DNA from 4 places in the Pseudomonas sp. GW822-FHT02D10 genome. Region 3 is predicted to be linked to each of the others. Evidence: predicted binding sites of a transcription regulator. Region 3 holds the regulator's gene; each other region holds the start of a gene.
The links. The regulator FliA, encoded in region 3, starts transcription of late flagellar genes. The targets are predictions, from matches to a motif close to CTAAAGTTTNNNNNNNNNNNGCCGNTAA.
Positions count from the first base shown of each region.

Region 1: AC1RPZ_RS00185 (methyl-accepting chemotaxis protein) is a predicted target of FliA. The motif match lies at 3,868-3,895, and genes of this name have one in related genera.
Region 2: AC1RPZ_RS20180 (methyl-accepting chemotaxis protein) is a predicted target of FliA. The motif match lies at 5,656-5,683, and genes of this name have one in related genera.
Region 4: AC1RPZ_RS06380 (flagellar protein MotY) is a predicted target of FliA. The motif match lies at 2,461-2,488, and genes of this name have one in related genera.

Region 1 is NZ_JBXAOB010000001.1:33,470-40,619, reverse strand. Features, by position in the region: gene AC1RPZ_RS00215 (alpha/beta hydrolase family protein) at 1-227, opposite strand, end outside; gene AC1RPZ_RS00210 (FMN-dependent NADH-azoreductase) at 492-1,103, opposite strand; gene AC1RPZ_RS00205 (LysR substrate-binding domain-containing protein) at 1,232-2,140, shown strand; gene AC1RPZ_RS00200 (MmcQ/YjbR family DNA-binding protein) at 2,137-2,496, shown strand; gene AC1RPZ_RS00195 (DUF1294 domain-containing protein) at 2,493-2,897, opposite strand; gene AC1RPZ_RS00190 (undecaprenyl-diphosphate phosphatase) at 2,894-3,724, opposite strand; gene AC1RPZ_RS00185 (methyl-accepting chemotaxis protein) at 4,023-5,657, shown strand; gene pnuC (nicotinamide riboside transporter PnuC) at 5,728-6,291, shown strand; gene AC1RPZ_RS00175 (AAA family ATPase) at 6,288-6,812, shown strand.
Region 2 is NZ_JBXAOB010000013.1:95,501-102,650, reverse strand. Features, by position in the region: gene AC1RPZ_RS20200 (aromatic acid/H+ symport family MFS transporter) at 49-1,392, opposite strand; gene AC1RPZ_RS20195 (DUF1780 domain-containing protein) at 1,644-2,270, shown strand; gene AC1RPZ_RS20190 (DUF3094 family protein) at 2,374-2,547, shown strand; gene AC1RPZ_RS20185 (NAD(P)/FAD-dependent oxidoreductase) at 2,608-3,906, shown strand; gene AC1RPZ_RS20180 (methyl-accepting chemotaxis protein) at 3,961-5,586, opposite strand; tRNA gene AC1RPZ_RS20175 (tRNA-Pro) at 5,749-5,825, opposite strand; tRNA gene AC1RPZ_RS20170 (tRNA-Lys) at 5,922-5,997, opposite strand; tRNA gene AC1RPZ_RS20165 (tRNA-Pro) at 6,003-6,079, opposite strand; tRNA gene AC1RPZ_RS20160 (tRNA-Asn) at 6,089-6,164, opposite strand; gene clpB (ATP-dependent chaperone ClpB) at 6,461-7,150, opposite strand, start outside.
Region 3 is NZ_JBXAOB010000020.1:2,210-9,359, reverse strand. Features, by position in the region: gene AC1RPZ_RS24215 (chemotaxis protein CheA) at 1-1,786, opposite strand, end outside; gene AC1RPZ_RS24210 (protein phosphatase CheZ) at 1,801-2,589, opposite strand; gene AC1RPZ_RS24205 (chemotaxis response regulator CheY) at 2,621-2,992, opposite strand; gene fliA (RNA polymerase sigma factor FliA) at 3,157-3,897, opposite strand; gene fleN (flagellar synthesis regulator FleN) at 3,894-4,724, opposite strand; gene flhF (flagellar biosynthesis GTPase FlhF) at 4,839-6,170, opposite strand; gene flhA (flagellar biosynthesis protein FlhA) at 6,182-7,150, opposite strand, start outside.
Region 4 is NZ_JBXAOB010000003.1:150,207-157,356, reverse strand. Features, by position in the region: gene AC1RPZ_RS06395 (peroxiredoxin) at 2-604, shown strand; gene rnt (ribonuclease T) at 678-1,352, opposite strand; gene pyrC (dihydroorotase) at 1,349-2,395, opposite strand; gene AC1RPZ_RS06380 (flagellar protein MotY) at 2,552-3,460, shown strand; gene AC1RPZ_RS06375 (argininosuccinate synthase) at 3,590-4,807, shown strand; gene AC1RPZ_RS06370 (hypothetical protein) at 5,006-5,695, opposite strand; gene AC1RPZ_RS06365 (response regulator) at 6,255-6,881, shown strand; gene AC1RPZ_RS06360 (PA3496 family putative envelope integrity protein) at 7,104-7,150, opposite strand, start outside.

The DNA of each region.
Region 1 (7,150 bases), on a different contig from region 3:
GCATCTTCGCTTGCTTGAATTTGATAGCCCTCGACCTTGCTTGAGTGTTCGATACCGGTCGACGGGTAAAAGGCGATGGCCCGCATCGGCTGCAAATCCAGCGGATCAAGAAACGTCAGCACATGGTAGCCAACGCTCCAATTAGTAGGGTGCGGCGCAAACGCGGCTTGCACTGTATTCAGGCTGCTGAGCAGGCAGATCAGTAACGTTGCACAAAGACGCACCATGGGATGCCCCACCTTGTTACCTGATTGGAATACCCGTTCTCTTCCAATTCCTTGGATTTAGAGCCTTGTGTAAGCGTTTGCCGCTTTCAAGGCCTATGCAGAACGGGGGCCGATAACCCGAGACTGCATAACCTGGGCCAACACCTGAAACACCAGCACTTTTAATTCAGAAACAGAAAAACTCCGTACCCCGATCGTTTTACGACGATCAGGGTACGGAGTCTAGTGGGTATTGCCTGAGCTTTTTAACTCTTTACGAAAGCCTTACGCAGCAGCGAACAGTTGCTCGCTGATGTGCGCCTGAGCGTCGCTCATGGCTTTGCTGCGAACGTCGTCACCGTAAGCCAGGCCATGGGCGCGGACGAACTCGAGGTCGGTGATGCCCATGAAGCCCAGCATGACTTTCAAGTACTCTTCGTGGCCGACGCCAGTCGCCTGACCCACGTGCATACCGCCGGAAGTCGACACCACCACGACTTTCTTGTTGCCGCACAGGCCTTCAGGACCGGCTTCGGTGTAGCGGAAAGTCTGGCCGGCAACGGCAATGCGGTCGATCCAGGCCTTGAGCTGAGTCGGGATGGTGAAGTTGTACATCGGTGCCGCGATCACCACGGCATCGGCAGCGAGGAATTCAGCCAGGGTCGAAGCACTCAGCTCGGCTTCGTGCTGTTGTGCGGCGTTACGCAGCTCAGCGGTGGTGCCGGCCGCGACCAGAGTCGCTGCGGAGAAGTGGCTGATGGCGTCGCTGGCCAGGTCGCGGTAGGTAACCACGGCTGCAGGCTCGGCGGTTTTCCAGGCCTGGACGACACTGTGGCTCAGTTGACGGGAAGCCGAGTTGTCGCCAAGGATGCTCGAATCGATGTGCAAGAGTTTCATGTGGGATCTCCAAGTGAGGATCGCCACTGGGCGATCTAGTGGGGACAATCCTACAGACGAAACCAATAGCTGATTAGTCAGCAACAATGCGATAGTTTGTCCTACTGACAGGACAATCGAGTGACACCATGCAAGACCTCAATGACCTCTACTACTTCGCCAAAGTGGTCGAAGCCGGCGGTTTCGCCGCCGCCGGGCGCGTGTTGGGCATTCCCAAGTCGCGGCTGTCGCGGCGCATCGCCGAACTTGAAGAGCGCCTGGGCGCCCGCCTCCTCCAGCGCACCACTCGCCAGCTCAAGCTGACCGCCGTCGGCGAGCGCTACTTGCGCCATTGTCAGGCAATGCTGCTGGAGGCCGAGATGGCTGACGAGGCGGTCGCCAGCATGTCCAGCGAGCCCCGAGGGCGGTTACGGGTGTCCTGCCCCGTTGGATTGGCTCACGAATTTCTGCCATCGGTCATCAGTTCCTTTCTGGAACGTTTCCCTCACGTGCAATTGGAGATGCAGTTGCTCAACCGCCGGGTCGATCTGGTGACCGAAGGCATCGACGTTGCCTTGAGAGTGCGTGAACTGGGTGACGAAGACCCGCTACTGGTCACCCGGCGCCTGCGTCAGGCGCAAATGGTGATGATTGCCAGCCCGGCCTTTCTACGCGATCACCCGATCAGCAGCCCGGAAGATCTGAAACAGGTTCCGGTGCTCGGCGCTCTGGAAGCCGATCGCTTGGTGCATCTGCGCATGCTCGACGCTCAAGGCAGGAGCTGTGACCTGACGCTGGAAGCGCGACTGGGGATCGATGATTTCATCGTGCGCAAGGCGTGTACGCTGGCGGGTCTTGGCTTCACCCTGCTGCCAATGATGTACTGCGAAGAGGAACTGGAAAACGGCTCGCTGGTGCAGTTGTTGCCCGAGTGGTCGCTGCCTGGCGGTTGGCTGCTGGCGGTCTACCCTCATCGGCGCGGTTTACTACCGGCGGTGCGCGCCTGGATTGATCATTTGACCGAAGCATTCAAAGCCTGCGGGGATCGACTGTTATGAAGGCTAAACCGATGACCGAGGAAGACGTGGCGCGTTTCTGCCTGGCGCTGCCCGGCGCGCAAGAGGATTACAAATGGGGCGGCGTGCGGGTGTTTTCAGTCGCCGGAAACAAGATGTTCGCCCTGCAAAACTTGCGGGGCGAATCATTGGCGTTCAAGGTCGACAAAGAGCTGTTTCTGGGGCATGTCGACCGACCGGGCATCGGGCCTGCGCCCTATCTGGCAAGGGCGCAGTGGATCATCATGCAAACGCCCTACCCGCTTGGCGCCGATGAGCTGCAAGGCTTGCTGCAACGTTCTCACCAGCTGGTGGTAAGCAAGTTGCCCAAGCGCGTGCAGGTCGGGTTGTTGCTTTAGAGCAAGCTAAAGAAGCCGGCGCCAAGGAACAACTGGTCGATCCAGAACACCTGATGCAGCAGCACGATGATCCAGAACACCAACTGATAGGACACTTTGCGCGTCTTGTGCCGAAACACTTGCTGGGCGAGCAAGGCACCCGGCCAGCCACCGGCCAGTTCGACTGCATGCAGCACGTTTTCCGGTGTACGCCAGTTGTCTGTCCGGGCCTTGCGCTTGTCGCTCCAGTACAGCAAGAACGCCAGCAGGCTGACAACGGCGTAGGCCGCAAGCGGAATCAGCGAAATCCCGCGCCACCCTAGAAGTATCGAGCCAAAAACCGGCAAGGCGCACAGCATCAGGAACACCAGGCCTTTGAGGCGCGGGTTTTGAATCCCGCGCCCATTGCGTGGCTCGATCATGATGTGGCGGCTGCCCAGTCGACCCAACCGAACTGCCAGGTCGCCAGAATCAGCAAGCCGAACGCGATGCGGTACCAGGCAAACGCTGCGTAGCTGTGGCTGGCAATGAACTTCAGCAAGCCCTTGACCGCGATCATTGCGAAAACAAACGCAGTGATGAAGCCGACAGCGAACACCGGGAGGTCAGCGGCCTGAAACAGGTCGCGGTACTTGTAGCCGGAATAAACCGCGGCACCCACCATGGTCGGCATGGCCAGGAAGAACGAAAACTCGGTGGCGGTTTTACGCGACAGGCCGAACAACAAGCCGCCGATGATCGTCGAGCCGGAGCGCGAAGTGCCGGGAATCATCGCCAGACACTGGGCGAAACCGACCTTCAGCGCGTCTTTCCAGGTGATCTCGTCGACAGTTTCGGCGTGCACGGAGTGCTCGCGACGCTCAGCCCACAACATGATGATTCCGCCCACCACCAGCGCCGTCGCCACGGTAATCGGATTGAACAGATATTTATGGATCACGTTGGCGAAGATCACACCCAACACCACGGCCGGCATGAAAGCGATCAACAGGTTGACGGTAAACCGTTGGGCGCTGCGCTGCGTGGGCAAGCCCGTCACCACGTCGAGGATCTTGCGGCGAAACTCCCAGACCACGGCCAGGATTGCGCCGAGCTGAATGATGATGTTGAACGCCATCGCGCGCTCGCCACCGAAGTTGAGCAAATCCGCGACGATAATCTGGTGCCCGGTACTGGAGATGGGCAAAAACTCTGTCAGTCCTTCTACAATGCCAAGAATCAAAGCCTGAACGGCGGTCCAAAGATCCATCAATCCCCCATGAAGCAATGCCTCCAAGGCATGCCCTCGTTAAAAATAGTTAATCACTTACTGCGATCAGCCAGCGTAGCTGAATGACGACGCACGCAAGATCCTCGCAAAACAGTAAAAATCTCCTGAGAAATCAGCGTGAATTCAGGTTTCTGCTGACGCGGCCGAAATCCTATCAGACATGCCTGAATAACGCTGCGCCGTAATTGGACTTGAGTAGGGTTGGCTTGGCAGCAAAAGCGTGCCTGAATGCGGGTGATCGTTTATGACAAGAACAAGAAACCGGAGTAACAAGGTTATGGATAGCTTGCGCAGTGTGTCGATCAGCCGTCGTTTGTGGCTCATCTTGATTGTGGCTGTGCTGATGCTGTTGACGTTGGGTGTGCTGATGCTCAAGCAGATCCACGATGACCTGTATCAAGCCAAGGCCCAAAAAACCCAACATGTGGTGCAGACGGCCAGTGGCATTCTGGCCTACTACCACGGCCTGGAAACCGCCGGCACCCTGACCCGCGATGCGGCGCAGAAGCAGGCCTTGAGCGTGGTGCGCGGCTTGCGCTACGACCAGAACGACTACTTCTGGATCAACGACCTGACGCCCGTGATGGTCATGCACCCGACCAATCCGAAACTCGAAGGCCAGAACCTTTCCTCGATCAAGGATCCGGACGGCTTCGCGCTGTTCAACGAAATGGTGGTCATCGCCAAGGCCAAAGGCGCCGGCATGGTTGACTATCGCTGGCCGAAACCCGGCGCCAGCATGCCGGTCCAGAAGACCTCCTACGTAAAACTCTTCGAACCCTGGGGCTGGGTCATTGGTTCGGGTGTGTACATCGATGACATGCAGGCCGAATTCTACGCACAGGTGTGGCAAGCATCGTTCGCCGGGCTTGCTATCGCCGTGTTGATGGCGCTGCTGGTGATCCTGATTGCGCGCAGTATCGTGCGCCCGCTCCAGGAAACCGTGAACGCCATGGCCAACATCGCCAGCGGTGAAAGCGATCTTACCCGTAGCCTTGATACCCACGGACAGGACGAAGTGACCGAATTGGCGCGGCATTTCAACGCCTTTACGGCAAAATTGCGTCTGGTCATCAGCCAGCTGCAACAGTCCGCCAGTGCCCTGGGGCAGTCATCCAGCGACTTGGGCAGCGATGCAGCCCAAGCCCAGGCGCGCAGCCAGCAACAATCGCAACAAATGGAACTGGTGGCGACCGCCATCAATGAAGTGACCTATGGCGTGCAGGACGTGGCCAGGAATGCCGAACACGCCGCCAGCGAAATGCGCGATGCGCAAGCTCAGGCACAACAGGGGCAAGTGAACATCGATGGGAGCTTGCAGCAGATCGATCAGCTGTCGAGCACCATCGATCAAGCCGTTGAGGTTATCCGTACCCTGGCCGCTGAAAGCACACAGATCGGCAGCGTGCTCGAAGTGATTCGCTCGATCGCCGAACAGACCAACCTGCTGGCGCTCAATGCGGCCATTGAAGCGGCCCGCGCCGGTGAGCAAGGACGGGGGTTTGCGGTGGTGGCCGATGAAGTCCGGCTGCTGGCACAGCGCACGCAAAAGTCCACGGCTGAAATCCAGTCAATGATCGAGCGCTTGCAGAACCATTCCGAGGCGGCAGTCAAAGTGATCGGCGACAGCAGTCGTGCCTCGCAGCTGACCATTGAACAGGCCGGGTTGGCCGGTGCCAGCCTGAACGCGATCGGCCAGGCCCTGCGCAACCTCAACGGTCTGAACGCTTCGATTGCCAGCGCAACCCTGCAGCAGGCGCATGTGGTCGAGGACATCAACCACAACGTCACCCAGGCCGCGGGCTTGTCTCACAGCACCGCGTTGGCCGCTGAGCAGTCAAGCGTCGCGAGCGTGCGTTTGAAAGAGCTCAGTGAACAGTTGAATGGCCTGTTGCGTCAATTTCGGGTGTAGGTCGCACGGTACAAGGTGATTCTTGTGCCGTTACAATCGGCGCCCTTTTCAACTTCACCAAGGAACCCTCATGTCAGGGCTTGAACTGTTTGCCGCCGCACTCGGCGTGATTGCCGTCTGGTTGACGGTCAAACAGAACCCCTGGTGCTGGCCGATCGGGCTGGTCATGGTGCTGCTCTATAGCTGGATCTTCTTCGAGGTGAAGCTGTATTCGGACATGCTGCTGCAGGTGATCTACGCCGGTTTGCAGCTCTACGGCTGGTGGCAGTGGACCCGCGCCGGTAAAGCGCATGATGGACGGCAAGTCACGCAACTGGACGGCCGCTCGATGGGGGTGGGGTTGGCCGTCGGTGCCGTCGGCAGTTTGCTGCTGGGCGCGGCCATGGCCCATTGGACCGACGCCGCTCAGCCCTGGCTGGACGCGGCATTGACCGGCTTCAGCCTGGTGGCGCAACTGTGGATGGCGCAAAAACGCCTGCAATGCTGGCCGCTGTGGATTGCCGTCGATGTGATTTTCGTCGGGCTGTTCATCTACAAGGGCTTGTACCTGACCGCCGCACTTTATGGGCTGTTTACGCTGATCGCCGTGCAAGGCTGGCGCGAATGGCAGGCCCATCCGGCATTGCGCGCATGAAAGTATTGGTACTCACCGGCCCGGAATCCAGCGGCAAAAGCTGGTTATCGGCAGAGCTTCAACGCCATTTTGGCGGGCTACTGGTAGGTGAATACGTCCGCTATTTCATTGAACAGAACCCTCGTGATACCTGCCTTGCCGATATCCCGCAGATTGCCCGTGGTCAAATGGCCTGGGAAGACAGCGCTCGAGCCCAGAGCCCTGCGCTGCTGATTCTCGACACACACCTGCTGAGCAATGTGCTGTGGAGCCAAACCCTGTTTGGCGAATGCCCCGCATGGATCGAAGAGGCGCTGCTGGCCAGGCATTACGACCTGCACCTGCTGCTTTCTCCCGAATCGGTTGACTGGACGGATGACGGCCAACGCTGCCAGCCGGATCCGAGTCGGCGTCTGGCGTTCTTTAACGCAACAAAAACCTGGCTGGAACAGCACCAGCAAAAACTACAGATCATCAATGGCGACTGGGTCGAGCGCCGTCGCCAGGCATTGGCTGCCGTGGGGCAACTGCTGACGCCGTGACGGCATCCCCATCAGGACTTCCCCCCGATTTCCCCCGTGTTCAGGGCTTATATGTCCGTTTCTGAAACACCCCAGTGCGGCGCAACAGCCCATATCAAGGGCCTTCATCCTCTTGTCATGCTGACTGTTAAGTCATTGGTACACCCGGCCGCAAACACTTGATTTAGAGCTATTCGACAGGTATGGCTGACTCTCGACGGCAGATCTTGTCTCACGGTTGATACAGCTCAAACATCCCATCTCCTGCCTGAATTCCTAACCTATTGAATTCAATCAATAAATAGAAAGCGGCACAGCTTCTGCTCGCTCCTTCACAACGCTGACCAAGGCCAGCGCAC
Region 2 (7,150 bases), on a different contig from region 3:
ACAGGTTGGCGTGCGCCACCCGCAGTATTTCGAGGCGAGTGGTGGGGATCAGGCGCTGGTCGGCGCCAGTCTCGAGGTGACGCCTGGGCTGGTGCGCTGGCTGCTGATGGCGAACACGACCATGGCGATGGCCGCGACCGCCCCCGGCAAGGCGAACGCCATGAAGTTCAGTTGCAGCGGCAGACTGATCCCCAGCAACGCACCGCCCAGCAGCGGGCCGACGATGGCCCCGTTGCGGCCGATACCCGAGGCCCAGCCCAAACCGGTGGAACGAATGGCCATGGAATAGAACTGCGCGGCGCAGGCGTACAACAGGATCTGCGAGCCGATCGTGGTGGCGCCGGCAATGGCGATCAGCAGATACAGCACTGGCGTCGGGCTGTTGAAGCCGAGCAAGGTGATGGATACGGCAGCGATGGCGAAGAACACCGCCAAGACCCTCGGCAGGTTGAGTTTGTCACCCAACACCCCGCCGCCGACCGCGCCGAATATTGCGCCGAAGTTCAGCACCAGCAGAAATGACAGGCTCGACCCCAGGCTGTAACCGGCGTTGGCCATCAGTTTCGGCAGCCAGGAGCTCAAGGCATACACCATCAACAGACAGCAGAAAAATGCCAGCCACAACATCAGCGTGCGCACCGCCCGGCCTTCACGGAACAGTTGCAGAACCGGGGTGCCGGTGCCCTTCACTTCGGTCATGTGCAGTTCATCGCTGGCTTGTGCGACATACGCCGGATCGACGCGCTGGAGAACCTTGCGCGCCTCTTCGTTACGACCCTGACGCAGCATGAAACCTACCGACTCGGGCAAGAAGTACATGATCAGCGGCAACAACAGCAACGGCAAAATCGCCACATAAAACACCGACTGCCAGCCAAAGCTTGGGATCAGCACGATGCCCAGCCCGGCCGAGAGCATGCCGCCCACCGAGTAGCCGCTGAACATGATCGCCACCAGGGTGCTGCGGATTTTTTTCGGCGCGTACTCGTTCATCAGCGCCACGACGTTGGGCATCACCCCGCCAATCCCCAGCCCGGCAATGAACCGGCAAATGCCAAATTCAGTGGGGTTGCTGGCAAAACCATTGAGCACGGTAAAACCGCTGAAGAGCATCACGCACAGGGTGATGGCCTTTTTGCGGCCGATCTTGTCCGACAGCGGGCCGAAAAACAGCGCCCCGAACATCATGCCGAACAGTGCATAACTGCCTAATGCACCCGCCTGCAGAGGACTCAACCCCCAGTCTTTCATCAGCATCGGCAGCACCACACCGTAGATCACCAGGTCGTAACCATCGAAGATGATGATCAGGGCACACCAGCACAGCACCCTCCAGTGAAAGCGGTTGAAGCGTGCGTTGTCGATAACCTCATGTACGTCGATCGTGCGCATGGCATCTTTCTCTTGTTGTTGTTTTTTTAAGAGCATCGGTAACGCGGTAAACGTCCGTACAGCCGAGGGTAGGGACGCATGGCGCGCGGCACTATCCGCTTTGCGCAGATCGCTATCCGTTTTGTGCAGTGCCCTGAACCGGGCTTTGAAGGAAGATCGCCGGATGCATGCAACGATGAAGACTCGGGAAAGTTTTTCCTCTCCGACAAACTGTCTTCTTTGCGATCGCATTTGAACGCTAAGCTTGGCCTATGGATGACTCAGATTATTTACGCCTGCTGACCATCGCGGCCGAGCAAGCCAACGCGTTCCTTTCCAACGCCCGCAAATGGGAGCGTGAGCGTTGGGTCTGCCAACGCCTGCTGCAAGGCTTGAATATTCCCTACCGCGTCGACGAATTCAGCCCTGCCGGGGAGCCGCCGGACGTCCTGTTTCGCGAGGCGAATTTCGAAGTGTTCTTCGTGCTCGACGAAGGTCGACGGCTCAATGACGAGTGGCGCGACGAGCTACAACGCAGGCGCAGTGCTTTCTCCCTGAGCCAACTGGTGCGCCGCGAAGCCAAACCCAGGCGTATTCCAGCCAACGAGTTTTTGCTGAGACTGGCACCGACCTTGCGCAAAAAAGCGCACAACTACAAGGAACGCGGCATGGACCTGGGCGAACTGGACATCATCGCCTTCGCCAGCCTCAAGCGCGAAGTGCTCGACCTCAACAGCCATTTCCCACCGCCCACCGAATACCTGCGCCAGGGCTGGCGCTCACTGTCACTGGTGGGCCCGACCTTCGCCAGGGTGCTGTTCGCCCACCCCGATGCACCGGACTTTTTGCGCGGTAACCTGGGGCGCAGCATCCTCTTCGACGTCGGGATCAGCCTGTGAGCGTCGAGCCCTTCCCTGCCAGCGGCTATGCTCCGTTCACAGGGGGATAAATTCCCTGTAGCTTCTGCACATTCAGCAACGTCTACCCCTGACGAGGCCCGATATGACCAGCCGCCTGAAACCCGACGACCAGCAGCGTGTCGAAGAGTACCTGCAACTGTCCCAGAACCGAGTCGAGCGCCGGCCTTTCCGGCCGTGGATGCTCCTCGTGGTGGTATTGGCAGTGACGATTGGCCTGGGCCTGCTGAGCCGACTTATCAGTTACCTGACGCTATGAGCCGCTTCGCGCTCGCTCGGGTAAATGCACAGATTTCTTTTAGCCTTGCGAGATATCCCCATGACTCATCGTATTGTCATTGCTGGCGGCGGCGCCGGCGGTCTGGAGTTGGCTACCCGTCTGGGTAAGACTCTGGGCAAACGTGGCACGGCCAGCGTGATGCTGGTCGACGCGAACCTGACGCACATCTGGAAGCCGCTGCTGCATGAAGTGGCGGCAGGTTCCTTGAACTCTTCCGAAGACGAACTCAACTATGTCGCCCAGGCGAAATGGAACCACTTCGAGTTCCAGCTGGGGCGCATGAGCGGGCTCGATCGCGCACAGAAGAAAATCCAGCTCGCCGCTACCTACGACGAGAATGGCCTGGAACTGGTGCCGGCTCGCGAGGTGGGTTACGACTCGCTGGTGATTTCAGTCGGCAGCACCACCAACGATTTCGGCACTCAGGGCGCGGCGCAGCACTGCCTGTTCCTCGACACCCGTAAACAGGCCGAGCGCTTCCATCAGCAATTGCTCAACCACTACCTGCGCGCCCACGCCGGGCAATCCGATGCGGTTCAGCAGATCAGCGTGGCCATCGTCGGCGCAGGCGCCACTGGCGTCGAGCTGGCGGCGGAGCTGCACAACGCGGCCCACGAACTGGCGGCCTACGGCCTGGACCGCATCCTGCCGGAAAACATGCACATCACCCTGATCGAAGCCGGTCCACGGGTGCTACCTGCCCTGCCGGAACGAATCGGCGGCCCTGTGCATAAAACCCTGGAAAAACTCGGGGTCAAAGTGCTGACCAACGCAGCGGTCAGTGAAGTCACCTCCGATGCGCTGATCACAGCCAGCGGCCAGGAGATCAAGGCCAGCCTGAAAGTCTGGGCGGCCGGGATTCGTGCGCCGGGTTTCCTCAAGGACATCGACGGTCTGGAAACCAATCGGATCAACCAGCTACAAGTGCTGCCGACCCTGCAAACCACCCGCGACGAAAACATCTTCGCCTTCGGTGACTGCGCGGCCTGCCCGCAACCCGGCACCGATCGCAACGTGCCGCCACGTGCGCAGGCGGCACACCAACAAGCCTCGCTGCTGGCCAAATCATTGAAACTGCGCATCGAAGGCAAGGCGCTGCCTGAGTACAAGTACACCGATTACGGTTCCTTGATCTCGCTGTCGCGTTTTTCGGCGGTGGGTAACTTGATGGGCAACCTGACCGGCAGCGTGATGCTCGAAGGTTGGCTGGCGCGGATGTTTTACGTGTCGCTGTACCGTATGCATCAGGTCGCGCTGTACGGCCCGTTCCGCACGGCGATGCTGATGCTCGGCAGCAAGATTGGCCGCGGGACAGAACCGCGTCTGAAGCTGCACTGACAAAGCCAACAATGTGGGAGCAAGCTCGCTCCCACATTTTTTTATCGCTCAAATTCACACCTGAAAGCGCCGTACCATGCCTTGCAACGCATTGGCCAACTGCGACAGTTCATGGCTGGAAGCGCTGGTCTGATCCGCACTCGCCGCAGAACGCACCGACAAATCACGGATGTTCACCAGATTACGATCCACTTCCCGCGCCACTTGCGCCTGTTCTTCGGCGGCACTGGCGATCACCAGATTGCGCTCGTGAATTTCATGCACCGACGCGGTGATGGTTTGCAGGGCGTCGCCCGCCCGCTCGGCCAGTACCCGCGTACTGGCAGCACGCGAGGCACTGGCCTGCATGGACTCGAGTGCCAGGCTCGACCCGTTGCGCATGCCCTGCACCATCAGCTCGATTTCCTGGGTCGACTGCTGCGTGCGATGCGCCAGCGCCCGCACTTCATCGGCCACCACCGCAAAACCTCGCCCGCTCTCCCCCGCGCGCGCGGCTTCGATCGCGGCATTTAGCGCCAACAGGTTGGTTTGCTCGGCAATGGCGCGAATCACATCCAGCACCTTGCCGATGTCCTGTGATTGGTTGGCCAACGACTGCACCAGTTCACCGGTGTGCTGCACATCGCTGGCCAGGGCGCTGATGGCACTGGCGGTTTCACTGACTCGCTCCTGACCCAGATGCGCCGACTCACTGGACTGGCGGGTCGCATCGGAAGTCGACACCGCATTGCGCGCGACTTCTTCCACGGCGGTGGTCATTTCGTTGACTGCGGTCGCCGCCTGTTCGATCTCGTTGTTCTGCTGTTGCAGGCCCTGAGTGCTGTCGAGAGTCACCGCGTTCAACTCATCCGCCGCCGTGGCCAATTGCGTGGCCGAACCGCTGATGCCTTGCAGGGTTTCCCGCAGGTTTTGCTGCATGGTCGCCAGCGCCTTGAGCAAACGGCTGACTTCGTCGTTGCCATGGGTTTCGATGGGCTGGGTCAGGTCGCCCCGCGCCACGTTTTCGGCTGCATTCAGCGCATTGGTCAGCGGGCGCACGATGCTGCGGGTCAGCAACATGGCGAGTCCGACGGTGGCCAGAGCGGCCAAACCGATGAACAGGCTGACAATCAGGCGCGAGGTTTGGTAATGCGCTGCGGAATTCTGGCTTTCAGTGGCGACCTGTTTGGCGAACAGTTCTGCCAGGTCATTGAGCTGCTTGCCGGAACCGTCGACCACGGTTTTCATGTCGACCAGCAGCAGCTTGGTCAGCTCGTCACGCCGACCTTGCTCGGCCAGGACGAAGGACTGGGCGATGCCCGAACGATAGGCCGCGAAGGTTTTTTTGAACTGGTCATACAACCCTTTGCCTTCGGCGGTGGTGACCAGCTTATCGTAGGCGGCGATCTTGTCGCCCAGCTCCTTGTCGCGGGTGTCCATCTGGCTGCGGTACTGCGCAATGTTCTTCAGATCCGGATCCAGGGCCATGCGCAGAGAAATGGTACGGATGCGCAGCATGATCTCGCGGATCTCGTCGCCACCACGAATGCTTGGCAGCCACTGATTCTCTACCGCGACCTCACTGTCGCGAATGCTCGACATCTGTCCCAGCGCGAACACGCCGAGCAAGGCGACCAACACCGCAATAAGGGCAAATCCCAACGCTGCGCGAGGCGCGATATTCAACTGACGAAGCAACATAACGAGCGCCCTTTTTCTTGTCGTGGCTTGAGTAAAGGGGCGTTACTGCGGCAGTCCCCCGTCAGCAGGTTATCGGCAAGTTGTACGATGACTTGAAGGCAACGGGGATTTTTCAACAGGCAAAAAAAATCCCCGTATCTTTCGATACGAGGATTTTTAATATGGTCGGGGTAAGGGGATTCGAACTCCTGACATCCTGCTCCCAAAGCAGGCGCGCTACCGGACTGCGCTATACCCCGGTAAAAAAAAGGAACCCTTTGAAAGGCTCCTTCTTCGATCAGCGCTTTTGGCCTCTGATCTTAAGATTCGATTCCAGCGCTAACTGGTTTCAAAAATGGTGGGTCGTGTGGGATTCGAACCTACGACCAATTGGTTAAAAGCCAACTGCTCTACCAACTGAGCTAACGACCCAAAAATGGTCGGGGTAAGGGGATTCGAACTCCTGACATCCTGCTCCCAAAGCAGGCGCGCTACCGGACTGCGCTATACCCCGGTTTGAAATTGGCTCCGTGACCAGGACTCGAACCTGGGACCCAATGATTAACAGTCATTTGCTCTACCGACTGAGCTATCACGGAACTACATATTTCAATTACAACTGTGAAGCTTGCTTCATCTCTTCGACTCGTTCGCATCGCTGCGTTCGTGTGTCTGAGGCGCGCTATTCTACAATCTTAAACACCTCTGTCAACCCCCTAAATTGCTTTCAAGACAATGATTTGCAACTTATTTCAGATTTCTCCTTGGGGAGAAGAAACCGTTGGGGCGACTTACTGCGGGGCGCACTTTACAAGCCTTTTCCTTACAGTTCAACACCCTAAGAAAAAAAAGGCCCCGCGATGCGGGGCCTCCTCCATTAGCGTGCAGCGAACGCTCAGTTGAAAACGATTTCGTCGTTCGCAACGGTGGCCGTCACGGTGGCGCCTGGCAGGAAGCTGCCGGACAGAATCAACTGAGCCAGTGGGTTTTCGATCCAGCGCTGGATCGCTCGTTTGAGCGGCCGTGCGCCATAGACCGGGTCGTAACCCACCGCAATCAACTTATCCAGCGCCTCGCTGCTCAACGTCAGTTTCAGCTCACGCTCTACCAGACGGCTGCGCAGACGACCCAACTGGATCTCGGTGATGCCGGCAATCTGATCACGCGCCAACGGCTCGAAGATCACCACTTCGTCGATCCGGTTGATGAACTCCGGACGGAAGTGCGTCGACACCGCATCCATCACCGCCGCACGTTGCGCCTCACGATCACCGACCAGTTCCTGGATCTGCACTGAGCCCAGGTTGGACGTCATGACGATCACCGTATTGCGGAAATCCACGGTACGTCCGTGACTGTCGGTCAGGCGACCATCTTCCAGCACTTGCAGCAACACGTTGAACACGTCCGGGTGGGCCTTCTCGACCTCGTCCAGGAGGATCACCGAATACGGCTTGCGACGCACCGCCTCGGTCAGGTAACCGCCCTCCTCATAGCCCACGTAGCCTGGTGGGGCTCCGATCAGCCGCGCCACGGAATGTTTCTCCATGAACTCGGACATATCAATGCGCACCATCGCCTCTTC
Region 3 (7,150 bases):
CTTGGCCCTTGGTTGAGTAGATATTGATCGAACCGTTGAGCTGGGAAATCTTGGTTTTCACCACGTCCATGCCCACGCCACGCCCGGACACGTCGGAGATCTCGGTCTTGGTCGAGAACCCTGGCGCAAAAATCAGGTTGTAGCATTCGGTTTCGCTCAGACGATCGGCGGCATCCTTGTCCATCACGCCGCGTTTTACCGCGATGGCGCGCAGGACATTCGGGTCCATGCCTTTACCGTCATCGGAGATCGACAGCAGGATGTGATCGCCTTCCTGCTCGGCCGCCAGGATGACTTTGCCGCCGCGGGCCTTGCCCGACGCTTCGCGCTCTTCCGGCGACTCGATACCGTGGTCGACTGCGTTGCGCACCAAGTGGACCAGTGGGTCGGCCAGGGCCTCGACGAGGTTCTTGTCGAGGTCGGTTTCTTCGCCGACCAGCTCCAGGTTGATCTCTTTCTTCAACTGGCGCGCGAGGTCGCGAACCAGTCGCGGGAAGCGCCCGAAGACTTTCTTGATCGGCTGCATCCGGGTCTTCATCACCGCGGTCTGCAAGTCGGCCGTCACCACGTCGAGGTTCGACACGGCCTTGGACATGGCTTCGTCGCCGCTGTTGAGTCCCAGACGAACCAGACGGTTACGGACCAGCACCAGCTCGCCGACCATGTTCATGATTTCGTCGAGACGCGCGGTATCCACACGGACGGTGGTCTCGGCTTCACTGGCCGGTTTTTCAGGCGGTGGTGAAGCCGGTGCGCGGGCTGGAGCCGGTGCAGCAACGGCAGCAGGCTTCGGCGCTTCAGCCTTTGGCTCGGGCGCTTTGGCGACAGGCTTGGGTGCCGCGGCCTTGGCGACTGGCGCCGCCACCGAAGCAGCAGAACCTGTGCCGACCTCAGTGAACTTGCCTTTGCCATGCAACTCATCGAGCAGCGCTTCGAATTCGTGATCGGAGATCAGATCGCTGCCAACGGCTGCGGCCACAGGTGCCGCAGGCGCTGGAACGGAAGCAATCGCCGATTCCAGAGCATCAACGGCGAAGTTGCCTTTGCCATGCAACTGATCGAGCAATGCTTCGAATTCGTCGTCGGTAATGTCAGAGCTGTCGCCTGCCGCTTTCGGGGCAGCCGGTGCGGTTGGCGCTGCCACCGCATCGACAGCGAACTGGCCTTTGCCGTGCAGCTGATCGAGCAATGACTCGAACTCGGCATCGGTAATTTCATCACTGCCGGCAGCCGCTCCAGGTGCCTGGACAACGGGCGCCCCGGCTTCGGCTTGCGCCTTGACCGCGTTCAGCGAGTCGAGCAGCAGTTCGAATTCATTGTCTGTGATGTCGCCCGATTCGCTTTCAGCGGCAGGTGTTTCGACCACTTCAGCAACCGGTTGCGCCTCATCGGCCGTTTGAGGCTCGGCCAAACGGGCCAGCGCCGCCAGCAGTTCCGGTGTCGCCGCAGTGACAGGAACACGCTCACGGACTTCGCTGAACATACTGTTCACCGCATCCAGCGCTTCGAGAACCACGTCCATCAGTTCCGAGTCGACGCGACGCTCACCCTTGCGCAGGATGTCGAACACGTTCTCGGCGATGTGACAGCACTCCACCAGCTCGTTGAGCTGGAGGAAGCCGGCGCCCCCTTTTACAGTGTGAAAACCGCGAAAAATTGCATTGAGCAGATCCGCATCATCGGGTCGGCTTTCCAGCTCGACCAGTTGCTCGGACAGTTGCTCTAGAATCTCGCCGGCCTCAACCAGGAAATCCTGAAGGATCTCTTCATCGGCGCCGAAGCTCATGTGTATGGGTGCTCCTAGAATCCAAGGCTGGAAAGCAAATCGTCTACATCGTCCTGACCGGACACAACGTCTTCTCGTTTATCGGCATGAATCTGCGGACCTTCACCCTGCGAGAGATGTTTTTGCGGATCTTTTTCAGCCAGCATCGCTTCATGGTCATGTTCGATGCCCGCAAAGCGGTCGACCTGACTGGCCATGAGCACGAGCTTGAGCAGGTTGCTTTCGACTTCGGTGACCAATTGGGTCACGCGCTTGATCACCTGACCGGTTAGATCCTGGTAATCCTGAGCCAGCAGAATATCGTTGAGGTTGCCCGAGACGACGCGAGTGTCCTCCGCGCTACGCGTCAGGAAACCGTCGACACGCCGGGCCAGTTCGCGGAACTCTTCGGCACCGACTTCGCGGCGCATGAAACGCCCCCAGTCCGCGCTCAAAGCCTGGGCATCAGTGCTCAGACCATTGACCAGCGGAGTGCTGTTCTCGACCAGGTCCATGGTGCGATTCGCAGCCGCCTCGGTCAGTTTGACCACATAGGACAGGCGCTCGGTGGCATCCGTGATCTGTGAGACTTCCTCGGCTTGCGGCATGTGCGGGTCAATCTGAAAATTGACGATCGCGCTATGCAGTTCGCGAGTGAGCTTGCCCACTTCCTGGTACAGGCCGCGGTCACGGGTCTGATTGAGCTCATGGATCAATTGCACAGCGTCGCCGAACCTGCCCTTTTCAAGGCTTTCGACCAGTTCCTGGGCATGTTTTTTCAGGGTCGACTCGAAATCGCCCTGTGAAGATTCTCTTTGCTCCATAGCTCCCCCCGTGGCGCAGTGGCTCCGCACATCAACCGATGCGTTCGAATATTTTTTCGATTTTTTCTTTCAACGCCTGGGCCGTGAAGGGTTTGACCACATAGCCGTTTACACCGGCTTGAGCGGCTTCGATGATCTGCTCGCGTTTGGCTTCGGCAGTGACCATCAGCACCGGAAGATGCTTGAGCTTTTCATCGGCGCGCACATGGCGCAGCAGATCGATACCGGTCATGCCCGGCATGTTCCAGTCCGTTACCAGAAAGTCGATGCTCCCGCTGTTGAGGACGGGAATGGCGGTAATACCGTCGTCCGCCTCGACCGTGTTGGTGAACCCAAGGTCACGCAACAGGTTTTTTATGATCCGCCGCATCGTTGAGAAGTCATCAACGATGAGGATTTTCATGTTCTTGTCCAATTCGACCTCCAAGCAGTCTTAAACGCGTTCAGCACCTGAACACGCCATTCAATCAATCAGGTAGAGCACTCAACGACTGTCTGGAGCACAACGGATGAAGACCGGCACAGCTACGCCATACCTGTTTCGTTCGCAGTGTCCCCACACTGCTGTCAGCGCGCTCGCCACTCCCCCAAACGCCCCCGCAAACGGGCCGCGCACTGGCTGTGTAACTGGCTGACCCGCGATTCACTGACCCCCAGGACCTCACCGATTTCCTTGAGGTTCAGCTCTTCGTCGTAGTACAGCGCCAACACCAGTCGCTCACGCTCCGGCAAATTGGCAATCGCGTCCGCCAGTGCAGCCTGGAAACGTTCATCTTCCAGGTCGCGCGACGGTTCGAGATGAGCACTCGCGCCATCCTCGTGCAGCCCTTCATGCTCGCCGTCCTGCAACAGATCGTCGAAGCTGAACAGGCGACTGCCCAAGGTGTCGTTCAAAATCCCGTAATAATCGTCGAGACTCAATTGGAGTTCGGCCGCAACCTCGTGATCTTTAGCGTCGCGCCCGGTTTTAGCTTCAATTGAGCGAATCGCATCACTCACCATCCGGGTATTGCGGTGGACCGAGCGTGGCGCCCAGTCACCCTTGCGGACTTCATCGAGCATCGCACCACGGATGCGGATCCCCGCATACGTCTCAAAACTCGCGCCTTTGCTCGCGTCGTATTTGGTCGACACTTCGAGCAAACCGATCATGCCGGCCTGGATCAGGTCTTCGACTTGAACACTGGCCGGCAAGCGCGCCAACAGGTGATAGGCAATACGTTTTACCAGTGGCGCGTAACGCTCGATCAGTTCGTACTGCGCGTCACGCGCCGACTTCTTGTACAGGTTGTAACCGCTGGCTGTCATAGAACCGGACCCGCAGTTTGCTGCACCAGACGCTCGACGAAAAACTCCAGATGCCCACGCGGGTTGGCAGGCAGTGGCCAGGTATCGACCTTCTGCGCGATGGCCTTGAACGCCAGCGCACATTTGGAACGAGGAAAGGCTTCATACACGGCGCGTTGCTTCTGCACGGCCTTGCGCACGCATTCGTCGTAAGGCACCGCACCGACGTATTGTAAGGCGACGTCGAGGAAGCGATCCGTGACCTTGGTCAACTTGGCGAACAGGTTTCGCCCTTCCTGAGGGCTTTGCGCCATGTTGGCCAGCACCCGGAAGCGGTTCATGCCGTAATCGCGGTTGAGCAGTTTGATCAGCGCATAGGCGTCAGTGATCGACGTCGGCTCGTCGCACACCACCAGCAACACTTCCTGGGCGGCGCGAACAAAACTGACGACCGATTCACCAATACCCGCCGCCGTGTCGATCACCAATACGTCGAGATTATCGCCAATGTCGCTGAACGCCTGAATCAGGCCAGCATGCTGGGCTGGGCTGAGGTGAACCATGCTCTGGGTACCGGACGCTGCTGGAACAATACGAATTCCGCCCGGCCCCTGAAGTAATACATCGCGCAGCTCACAGCGCCCTTCGATGACGTCGGCCAGCGTACGCTTGGGCGTGAGCCCCAGCAGGACGTCGACGTTCGCCAGCCCCAGATCGGCGTCCAGCAGCATGACGCGCCGGCCGAGCTCAGCAAGAGCCAGGGACAAGTTTACTGACACATTAGTCTTCCCGACGCCACCCTTGCCGCCGGTCACCGCGATCACCTGTACGGGATGCATGCTGCCCATGTTCGTTCTTTACCTTGTCTTGCTTAGACGCGGGCTACATGACTGGCTGCGCGTTCACTTCGGAACAATGCATGGCAGGCCATCGATGTAGATACAAATCTATTCATTATTACCTCAGCCGACGCGCTTGGTCGGGCTGTGGTAGAGGTCAGCGAACATATCAGCCATGGCTTCTTCGCTGGGTTCTTCCTGCATCTGCACGCTAACGGCGCGACTGACCAACTGATGCCGGCGCGGTAAATGTAGATCATCCGGAATCCGTGGCCCGTCGGTCAGATAAGCGACAGGTAATTCGTGACTGATTGCCAGGCTCAACACTTCGCCCAGGCTCGCCGTTTCATCCAGTTTAGTCAGGATGCAGCCTGCCAGCCCGCAACGCTTGTAGCTGTGATAAGCGGCGGTCAGCACCTGTTTCTGGCTGGTAGTGGCCAGCACCAGATAATTCTTCGACTTGATCCCGCGACCGGCCAGGCTTTCCAGTTGCATGCGCAACGCCGGATCACTGGCCTGCAGACCGGCGGTGTCGATCAACACCACACGCTTGCGCAGCAGCGGATCAAGGGCTTGCGCCAGGGATTGGCCCGGGTCGACGTGAGTCACCGGGACATTGAGGATACGCCCCAGGGTCTTCAGTTGTTCCTGAGCACCAATGCGGTAGCTGTCCATGCTCACCAGCGCGATGTTCTGCGCGCCGTACTTGAGCACATAACGCGCGGCCAGCTTGGCCAGCGTCGTGGTTTTGCCCATGCCGGCAGGGCCGACCATGGCAATCACGCCACCCTCTTCCAGCGGTTCGATCTCGGGGGTGGCGATCATCCGCGCCAGGTGCGCCAACAGCATGCGCCAGGCCTGACGAGGCTCTTCAATTTCAGTAATCAGCTCCAGCAGATCGCGCGACAGCGGGCCGGACAGGCCGATGCGTTGCAGGCGACGCCAGAGGTTGGCTTGCTGCGGGCGACTACCTTGCAACTGGTTCCAGGCCAGCGAGCCCAATTGCACTTCCAGCAATTCACGCAGCCCATTGAGCTCGAAACGCATCGAGTCGAACGCTCGCGGGTCTACCCCGGCGGACGGTGCAGGCGCTGGAGCAGGACGCGGCCGCTCAGCGAAGGTCGGCTCGATCAAAGGTTCAGCTGCGGTCAGCGGCAGGCCGGCGAACAGCTGGCGATTGGTGGCGGCGCTCGCGTCACCCTCACCGTCGCCACGCAGGCTCAATTCGGCCTGAGCCGTGACGATCCGCGACTGGGTCTTGCGCAGTTCGTCTTCGAGCTCGATATTCGGCACACGTGGAGCCAGCGCCGACAGCTTGTAATCCAGGGCAGCCGTCAGCTCGACACCACCGGCGATCCGGCGATTTCCGATAATGGCGGCATCAGCGCCCAGCTCATCGCGAACCAGTTTCATGGCCTGACGCATATCGGCGGCGAAAAAACGCTTAACTTGCATAAACCACTACCTCAGCCGTTGGGCCCTACTGTCGCAACGATGGTCACTTGCTTGTTGTCAGGAATTTCCTGATACGCCAACACATGCAACCCCGGGACTGCCAGACGTCCGAACCGCGAGAGCATCGCGCGTACCGGACCCGCTACCAGCAGAATCACCGGATGACCTTGCATTTCCTGACGCTGCGCGGCTTCGATCAACGAGCGTTGCAGCTTCTCTGCCATGCTTGGCTCCAGCAAAACGCCCTCTTCCGAGCCTTGTCCTGCCTTCTGAAGACTATTGAGCAATATTTGTTCCAACCTTGGTTCCAAGGTGATCACAGGCAGCTCGGACTCAGTGCCTACAATGCTTTGGACGATAGCGCGCGATACACCAACCCGCACGGCGGCCACCAGAGCGGCAGTATCTTGACTCTTGGAGGCATTGTTCGCGATGGCTTCGGCGATGCTGCGAATATCGCGAACCGGAACCTGTTCGGCTAACAAGGCTTGCAGTACTTTGAGCAGTTGCGACAGCGAAACAACGCCCGGCACCAGCTCCTCGGCCAGTTTTGGCGAGCTCTTGGCCAGCAACTGCATGAGCTGCTGAACTTCTTCGTGGCCGATCAACTCGCTGGAGTGCTTGTACAGAATCTGATTGAGGTGAGTCGCCACCACCGTGCTGGCGTCGACCACGGTGTACCCCAGAGACTGCGCCTGCGGACGCTGACTGATTTCGATCCAGACCGCCTCCAGCCCAAAGGCCGGATCTTTGGCGGTGATGCCATTGAGCGTGCCGTAGACCTGCCCCGGGTTGATCGCCAGCTCGCGATCCGGATAAATCTCCGCTTCGGCGAGGATCACCCCCATCAGGGTCAGGCGGTAGGCGCTCGGTGCCAGGTCGAGGTTGTCACGGATGTGCACGGTCGGCATCAGGAAGCCCAGATCCTGGGAAAGCTTCTTGCGCACGCCCTTGATCCGCGCCAGCAACTGACCACCCTG
Region 4 (7,150 bases), on a different contig from region 3:
AATGAGCGTACTCGTAGGCAAACAAGCCCCTGACTTCACCGTACCGGCCGTACTCGGCAATGGCGAAATCGTTGACAGCTTCACCCTGTCCTCGGCCATCAAAGGCAAATACGGCCTGGTGTTTTTCTACCCACTGGATTTCACCTTCGTCTGCCCGTCCGAGCTGATCGCTCTGGACCACCGCATGGCTGACTTCAAGGCTCGCAACGTTGAAGTGATCGCTGTTTCGATCGACTCGCACTTCACCCACAACGCCTGGCGCAACACCCCGATCAATGCCGGCGGCATCGGTCAGGTTCAGTACATCATGGCTGCTGACATGAAGCATGACATCGCCAAGGCCTACGACGTTGAGTCCGAAGGCGGCGTGGCTTTCCGTGGCGCATTCCTGATCGACGACAAAGGGGTTGTTCGCTCGCAGATCGTCAACGACCTGCCACTGGGCCGTAACATGGAAGAGCTGATTCGTCTGGTCGACGCCCTGCAATTCCACGAAGAGCACGGCGAAGTTTGCCCAGCCAACTGGAAAAAAGGCGACAAGGGCATGACTGCTTCGCCAGAAGGCGTTGCGGCTTACCTGACCGAGAACGCTGGCAAGCTGTAAGCCACGCGTCAGGCATAAAAAACCGGCCGCTGAGGCCGGTTTTTTTATGGGCGGGATAAATCCAGCGACTGAATCAGTCGTTGAAATCTTCCCAGCCGCCCATTTGCTTCCAGCGATTGACGATGCCGCAGAACAGATCGGCAGTCTTCTCGGTGTCGTAGCGTGCCGAGTGAGCCTCGCGACCGTCGAAGTCGATGTCGGCAGCCTGGCATGCCTTGGCCAGGACCGTTTGACCGTAAGCCAGGCCGGCCAGTGTCGCAGTGTCGAAGCTGGAGAACGGGTGAAACGGATTGCGCTTCATGTCCAGGCGCGCGACGGCGGCATTGAGGAAGCCCAGGTCGAAGCTGCTGTTGTGGCCGACCAGGATCGCCCGCTTGCAGCCGTTGGCCTTCAGCGCCTTGCGCACGCCACGGAAGATGTCGGTCAGAGCCGTCTCTTCACTCACGGCCATGCGCAGTGGGTGATCGAGCTTGATCCCGGTGAACTCCAGCGCGGCGGCTTCGACGTTGGCGCCTTCGAACGGTTCTACACGGAAGAAGTAGGTGTGATCAGGGAACACAAAACCTTTTTCGTCCATGCTGATGGTCGTGGCGGCAATTTCCAGCAAGGCGTCAGTGGCACAGTTGAAACCACCGGTTTCAACGTCGACGACGACTGGCAGATATCCACGGAACCTGGCTGCCATCGGGTGGCGTGAACCACCGCCACCTGAACCTTCCTGTTCGTCGTCGAAATGGTCTTCACTCACGCGTGTTCCTCCAGCAGGCGCCAGCGCAGTTTTTCACCGGCGCGCAGCGGGATGACAGTCAGCTCGCCGAACGGCAGGCTGGTTGGGGCGGTCCATTCTTCGCGGACCAGGGTAATGCGATCGGTGTTCACCGGCAGGCCGTAGAAGCGTGGGCCGTTGAGGCTGGCGAAGGCTTCGAGCTTGTCCAGCGCATTGCGCTGTTCAAAGGCCTCGGCGTACAGCTCGATCGCTGCATAAGCGGTGTAGCAACCGGCACAGCCACACGCCGCTTCTTTGGCGTGCTGGGCGTGCGGGGCAGAGTCGGTGCCCAGGAAGAACTTCTCGCTGCCGCTGGTGGCGGCGTCAAGCAGGGCGACCTGGTGCGTATTGCGCTTGAGAATCGGCAGGCAATAGAAGTGCGGACGAATCCCGCCCACCAGCATGTGGTTGCGGTTATACAGCAGGTGGTGAGCGGTGATGGTTGCGCCAACATTGGCCGAAGCCTCGTTGACGAACTGCACGGCATCGCGGGTGGTGATGTGTTCGAACACCACTTTGAGCGTTGGGAATCGCTCCACGACCCGACGCATGTGCTCGTCGATGAAGATTTTTTCGCGGTCGAAGACATCAACGTCGCCACGGGTGATTTCACCGTGAATCAGCAAGAGCATCCCGACCTCGGCCATGGCCTCGATCGCAGGGAAGATCTTGTCGATGCTGGTAACACCAGAATCCGAGTTGGTGGTCGCGCCAGCCGGATACAGCTTGGCGGCATGAACGAAACCGCTGGCCTTGGCCGCGCGAATTTCGTCGGGTGTAGTCCGGTCGGTCAGGTAGAGCACCATCAACGGTTCGAAACGGCTGCCGGCCGGGCGCGCAGCGAGAATACGCTGGCGATAGGCGTCGGCTTCAGCGGCGTTGCGCACCGGTGGTACCAGGTTAGGCATGATGATGGCGCGACCAAAGGTGCGCGCGACATCCGCGACAGTATTGGGCAACACAGCACCATCGCGAAGATGAATATGCCAGTCGTCGGGACGCAGCAGGGTCAGGCGGTCGGACATTGGGGATTCCAGGCGGGTCAAACTCAAGCGAATGCTACCGGAAAAGACTCTTCCAGGCACTCGCTATCAAGTTTTGCAGCAAGCAACCGATATGACAAAGGTATGCCGTAATCATGTGTGTCGGTCTTTTTGTTGTAGAAGCCAGTGGAGCCTCCCGTGCGCCAGCGTTATTTAGCCTTGCTCAGCGTGTTTGCCAGCCTTCCTGCGATGGCGCTCACTTTCCAGACACGTCTGGAGAGCATCGTGTGGACGGTCGAAGGCGACAAGTTCGAATGTCGCCTGGCCCAGCCGATTACCGATTTCGGTTCGGGCGAGTTCGTGCGACGCGCAGGCGAGCAGGCAACCTTTCGTCTGAAGACCTACAACCCAATGATTGCAGGCGGTTCGGCGACGTTGCTGGCCGCCGCGGCGCCTTGGCAACCGGGGCGCGGGGATATCAATCTGGGTTCGGTCAAAGTCGGCAGCGGTGATGTGCTGTTCTACAGTTCGCAGCTCCAGGCCGGACGCCTTATCGGCGGATTGATGGATGGTCGCAGTCCGCTGATTCGTCATTATTCGCGCGATGGCGGTGTGTCGGAAGTCCGTTTGTTGCCGGTCAGTTTCAGCAAGGCCTACGCCGATTATCAGGCGTGTGTCGCCAAGTTGCTGCCGATGAATTATGAGCAGGTGAAGCAGGCTGAGGTTGGTTTCCCGGGCGGTGGTATCGATCTGGACGCGCAAGCCAAAGCCAAGCTGCAGGTCATGCTGACGTTCATGAAGGCCGACCCGACGGTCAATCACATCGAACTCGACGGCCATTCCGATAACAGCGGCAATCGCCTGACCAACCGTGACCTGTCCCGGCGCAGGGCGCTGGCGGTGATGGACTTCTTCAAGGCCAATGGCATTGCGGAATCACAGATCACGATGCGCTTTCACGGCGAACGTTATCCGTTGGCCCCTAACACCAGCACTGCCAATCGGGCCAAAAATCGCCGGGTTAACGTTCATCTTGAACGCGTCGCACCCACCGACAAGCCGGCTCCGCAAGTCAGTTCGACAGGCACCGCTGCGACGACCTCCTGAACCGGCTGAAATCGTCGCTCGCTCGACATAATCTGTCGCTTCGTCATCATAAGCTGTCGCGCCTCTGTAATTTATCCTCTCGCAGCGGTAGACTTCTTGGCTTTCCGTAGAACCCCGTGGAGTGATGGCATGGCGGACGTAAACAAGGTCGTTCTGGCGTATTCCGGCGGCCTGGACACTTCGGTGATCCTCAAGTGGCTGCAGGATACTTATAACTGTGAAGTGGTGACCTTTACCGCTGACCTGGGTCAGGGTGAAGAGGTCGAGCCGGCCCGCGCCAAGGCACAAGCCATGGGCGTAAAAGAAATCTACATCGACGATCTGCGCGAAGAATTCGTGCGTGATTTCGTTTTCCCGATGTTCCGCGCCAACACCGTTTACGAAGGCGAGTACCTGCTGGGTACTTCCATCGCTCGTCCGTTGATCGCCAAACGCCTGATCGAAATCGCCAATGAAACCGGCGCTGACGCCATTTCCCACGGCGCGACCGGCAAGGGCAACGACCAGGTTCGCTTCGAACTGGGCGCCTATGCACTCAAGCCAGGCGTGAAAGTGATCGCCCCTTGGCGCGAGTGGGACCTGCTGTCCCGCGAAAAGCTGATGGATTATGCCGCGAAGCACGCAATCCCGATCGAGCGTCACGGCAAGAAAAAATCCCCGTACTCGATGGATGCCAACCTGCTGCACATCTCCTATGAAGGCGGCGTGCTGGAAGACACCTGGACCGAGCACGAAGAAGACATGTGGCGCTGGACCGTCTCCCCGGAGAACGCTCCCGACAAGGCGCAGTACCTCGAACTGACTTACCGAAACGGCGACATCGTTGCCCTGGACGGCGTCGAAATGACTCCGGCTACCGTTCTGGCGACCCTGAACCGTATCGGTGGCGAACACGGTATCGGCCGTCTGGATATCGTCGAGAACCGTTACGTCGGCATGAAGTCCCGTGGTTGCTACGAAACCCCAGGCGGCACCATCATGCTGCGCGCTCACCGGGCGATCGAATCGATCACTCTGGACCGCGAAGTGGCTCACCTCAAAGATGAGCTGATGCCTAAATACGCCAGCCTGATCTACACCGGTTACTGGTGGAGCCCAGAGCGTCTGATGCTGCAACAGATGATCGATGCTTCCCAGGCGCATGTGAACGGTGTGGTTCGCCTGAAGCTGTACAAGGGCAACGTGATCGTCACCGGTCGCAAGTCCGATGAGTCGTTGTTCGACGCCAACATTGCTACCTTCGAAGAAGATGGCGGCGCCTACAACCAGGCTGATGCAGCCGGCTTCATCAAGCTGAACGCTCTGCGTATGCGCATTGCCGCAAACAAAGGCCGCAAGCTGTTCTGATGCTGTTGGCATGATCAGTAATTGTGGCCCCGCTTGTAGCGGGGCCACAATGTGATCGAAGCATTCGTGTCTGGGTATTTGTATCCTGAATCTGCGTCACTAAGCCTGGGGCTTTTGTGGCCTGGATTGTCGGTATCTCCTTTCTGTTACGTCTTGGTCAGTAAACGACTTATCCTGTTGCTCGATGCAGGGCAGGTGTCAGTTCTGGCTGACGACTGTCATCGCCAATGTGCTCAAGTTATAAATCATATAAAGAGCATTTTTGGACTCTGGTATTTTTGCATCTGATTTTTTGAGTGCCCTTTCGTTAATCAGATGTTCCGACTCGCCGCTCGTAAGAAATACGATCGTTTCACTGCGGTTGTGTTTTCTCAAATAGAGCGTTGTCATCAACGTGCCGAGATCTTTCTTTTTGCGTATCCATCGGGCATCAATGATCCGCATACCGTGTATCGAGGCAGGTAAAGGCACTTGGTGCCGGGTGGACGGGTTTGCGATGAGCGTTATATAGGCCGGCGGGTCTTGTGCACTCTGAAGCAGATAGTCGGGTTTACCTCGCTTGAATTTCGGTTGGTTATCTTTTTCAATGGAGGCGTTGAGTGTGTTGTTTTTGTTTTTTTCTGGTCGAGCAGAGTCGTCGATAATTTTTATAAACTGCTTGCTTTTTTGAAAGTCGGAAGGCGCATACAATGATCTGTAGTTAAAGTTTAGCGTGATAAAGAACAGAAAGAGCAGATAAAAAGGGAAGCTTATCAGAAACCAGATATAAGTCTGACGCTCCTGGTTGTCGAGAAAAGGCAGCGATACGGCCGCCGACGTTTCGGAGAGCGCTGCGAATATTGCAATTATCGTCATCGGGTTGGTTATTTTATTTTGAGGTTTTGTCATTCTGATTGCTCGTTAAAAAGTGTTCTCTGGTGGATTCCTTGTGGGTGAAGATGTTAAGTTGTCATTGTTTGTTGGTCGCCCTGATGTGCAGTTTTATCATTATTTAGAGCGGATCAATAGCTTTCTTTAAGTGTGATTTGTGTGGGGGCTAAAGTCGGTTTATTTAATATCCTTAGACTGTCAGGGCGTTAAGTGGCTATTGGCGGTTGTCGGGTGACACACTGGCTGTCTTGCAGGTTTTTGTGTAGTGTCAGTTTTAATCTGGAACTCGGCGGCTATTTTTTATAATAGACCAGTGTTTCAGGTTTGCCGGGAAGGAGTGTGTACTGGCAGGTTTTTTTCGATGGCCGCTGTGGAGGACACTTGATCAGAGACGGATAGAGCCTCGAGTAAACTTTAAGAGACATTGTTTTTTATGAAATCTTGTAGGGGGAATCCTTGTTGTTTGTAGGGATTGTCTCTCGGTGTGGGTGGCCGAGGTGGGCAGCATCCCAAGGTCGAAACGACTAGGCTATTGTGCGGGCTCTAAAAATTCGAACAGCGAAAATTGGACTTGCCCATGAATAAAGTGCTGATCGTGGATGATCACCCCGTCATTCGTCTTGCTGTACGTATGCTAATGGAGCGTCATGGCTACGAAGTTATTGCTGAAACGGACAATGGCGTAGATGCATTGCAACTTGCCCGTGAACATATGCCGGATATTGTGATACTGGATATTGGTATTCCGAAACTGGATGGCCTGGAAGTGATTGCACGGTTGACCTCAACCGCCATGCCTTTGAGAGTACTGGTCTTGACTTCGCAAGCCCCCGGACACTTTTCAATGCGTTGCATGCAGGCGGGGGCTGCCGGGTATGTCTGCAAGCAGCAGGATCTCACCGAGCTGCTCAGTGCAATCAAGGCTGTACTGTCCGGGTACAGTTACTTTCCGAATCAAGCCTTGCACTCGGTTCGCTCAAGTTTGGGGAATGCGAGTGAAGCCGACATGGTGGATCGTCTGTCTGGAAGGGAAATGATGGTTTTACAACAGTTGGCCCGAGGCAAGACCAACAAGGAAATTGCCGATGGAATGTTCCTCAGCAATAAAACCGTCAGTACTTACAAAACGCGTCTGCTATTAAAGCTCAATGCTCGCTCGCTGGTTGACCTGATCGAGCTTGCGCAGCGTAATGGTCTGGTTTGATTCTCTCGGGGCGAGTAGTGTTTTGCGTATGGAAAACGTTTGAAGGTAAGCGCGGATCTGGTCGGGTCTTGAGCCATCGGTTGGCTTGCCTTGATGTCCCGGTCGCTCTGGATCCATGGAACCCGTGAGCGTTGCTCCAGTGATCAAGGGGCGCGGTGTGCGACTTTTTTACAGGGGTTGAGGGCTTGGTGAAAAGCCTCCATTTCGGGAGGCTTTCAGGTGTTAAAGGTCAAAATCGTAATCGGCCAGTTGCTTTTGCAAGCGGCGCT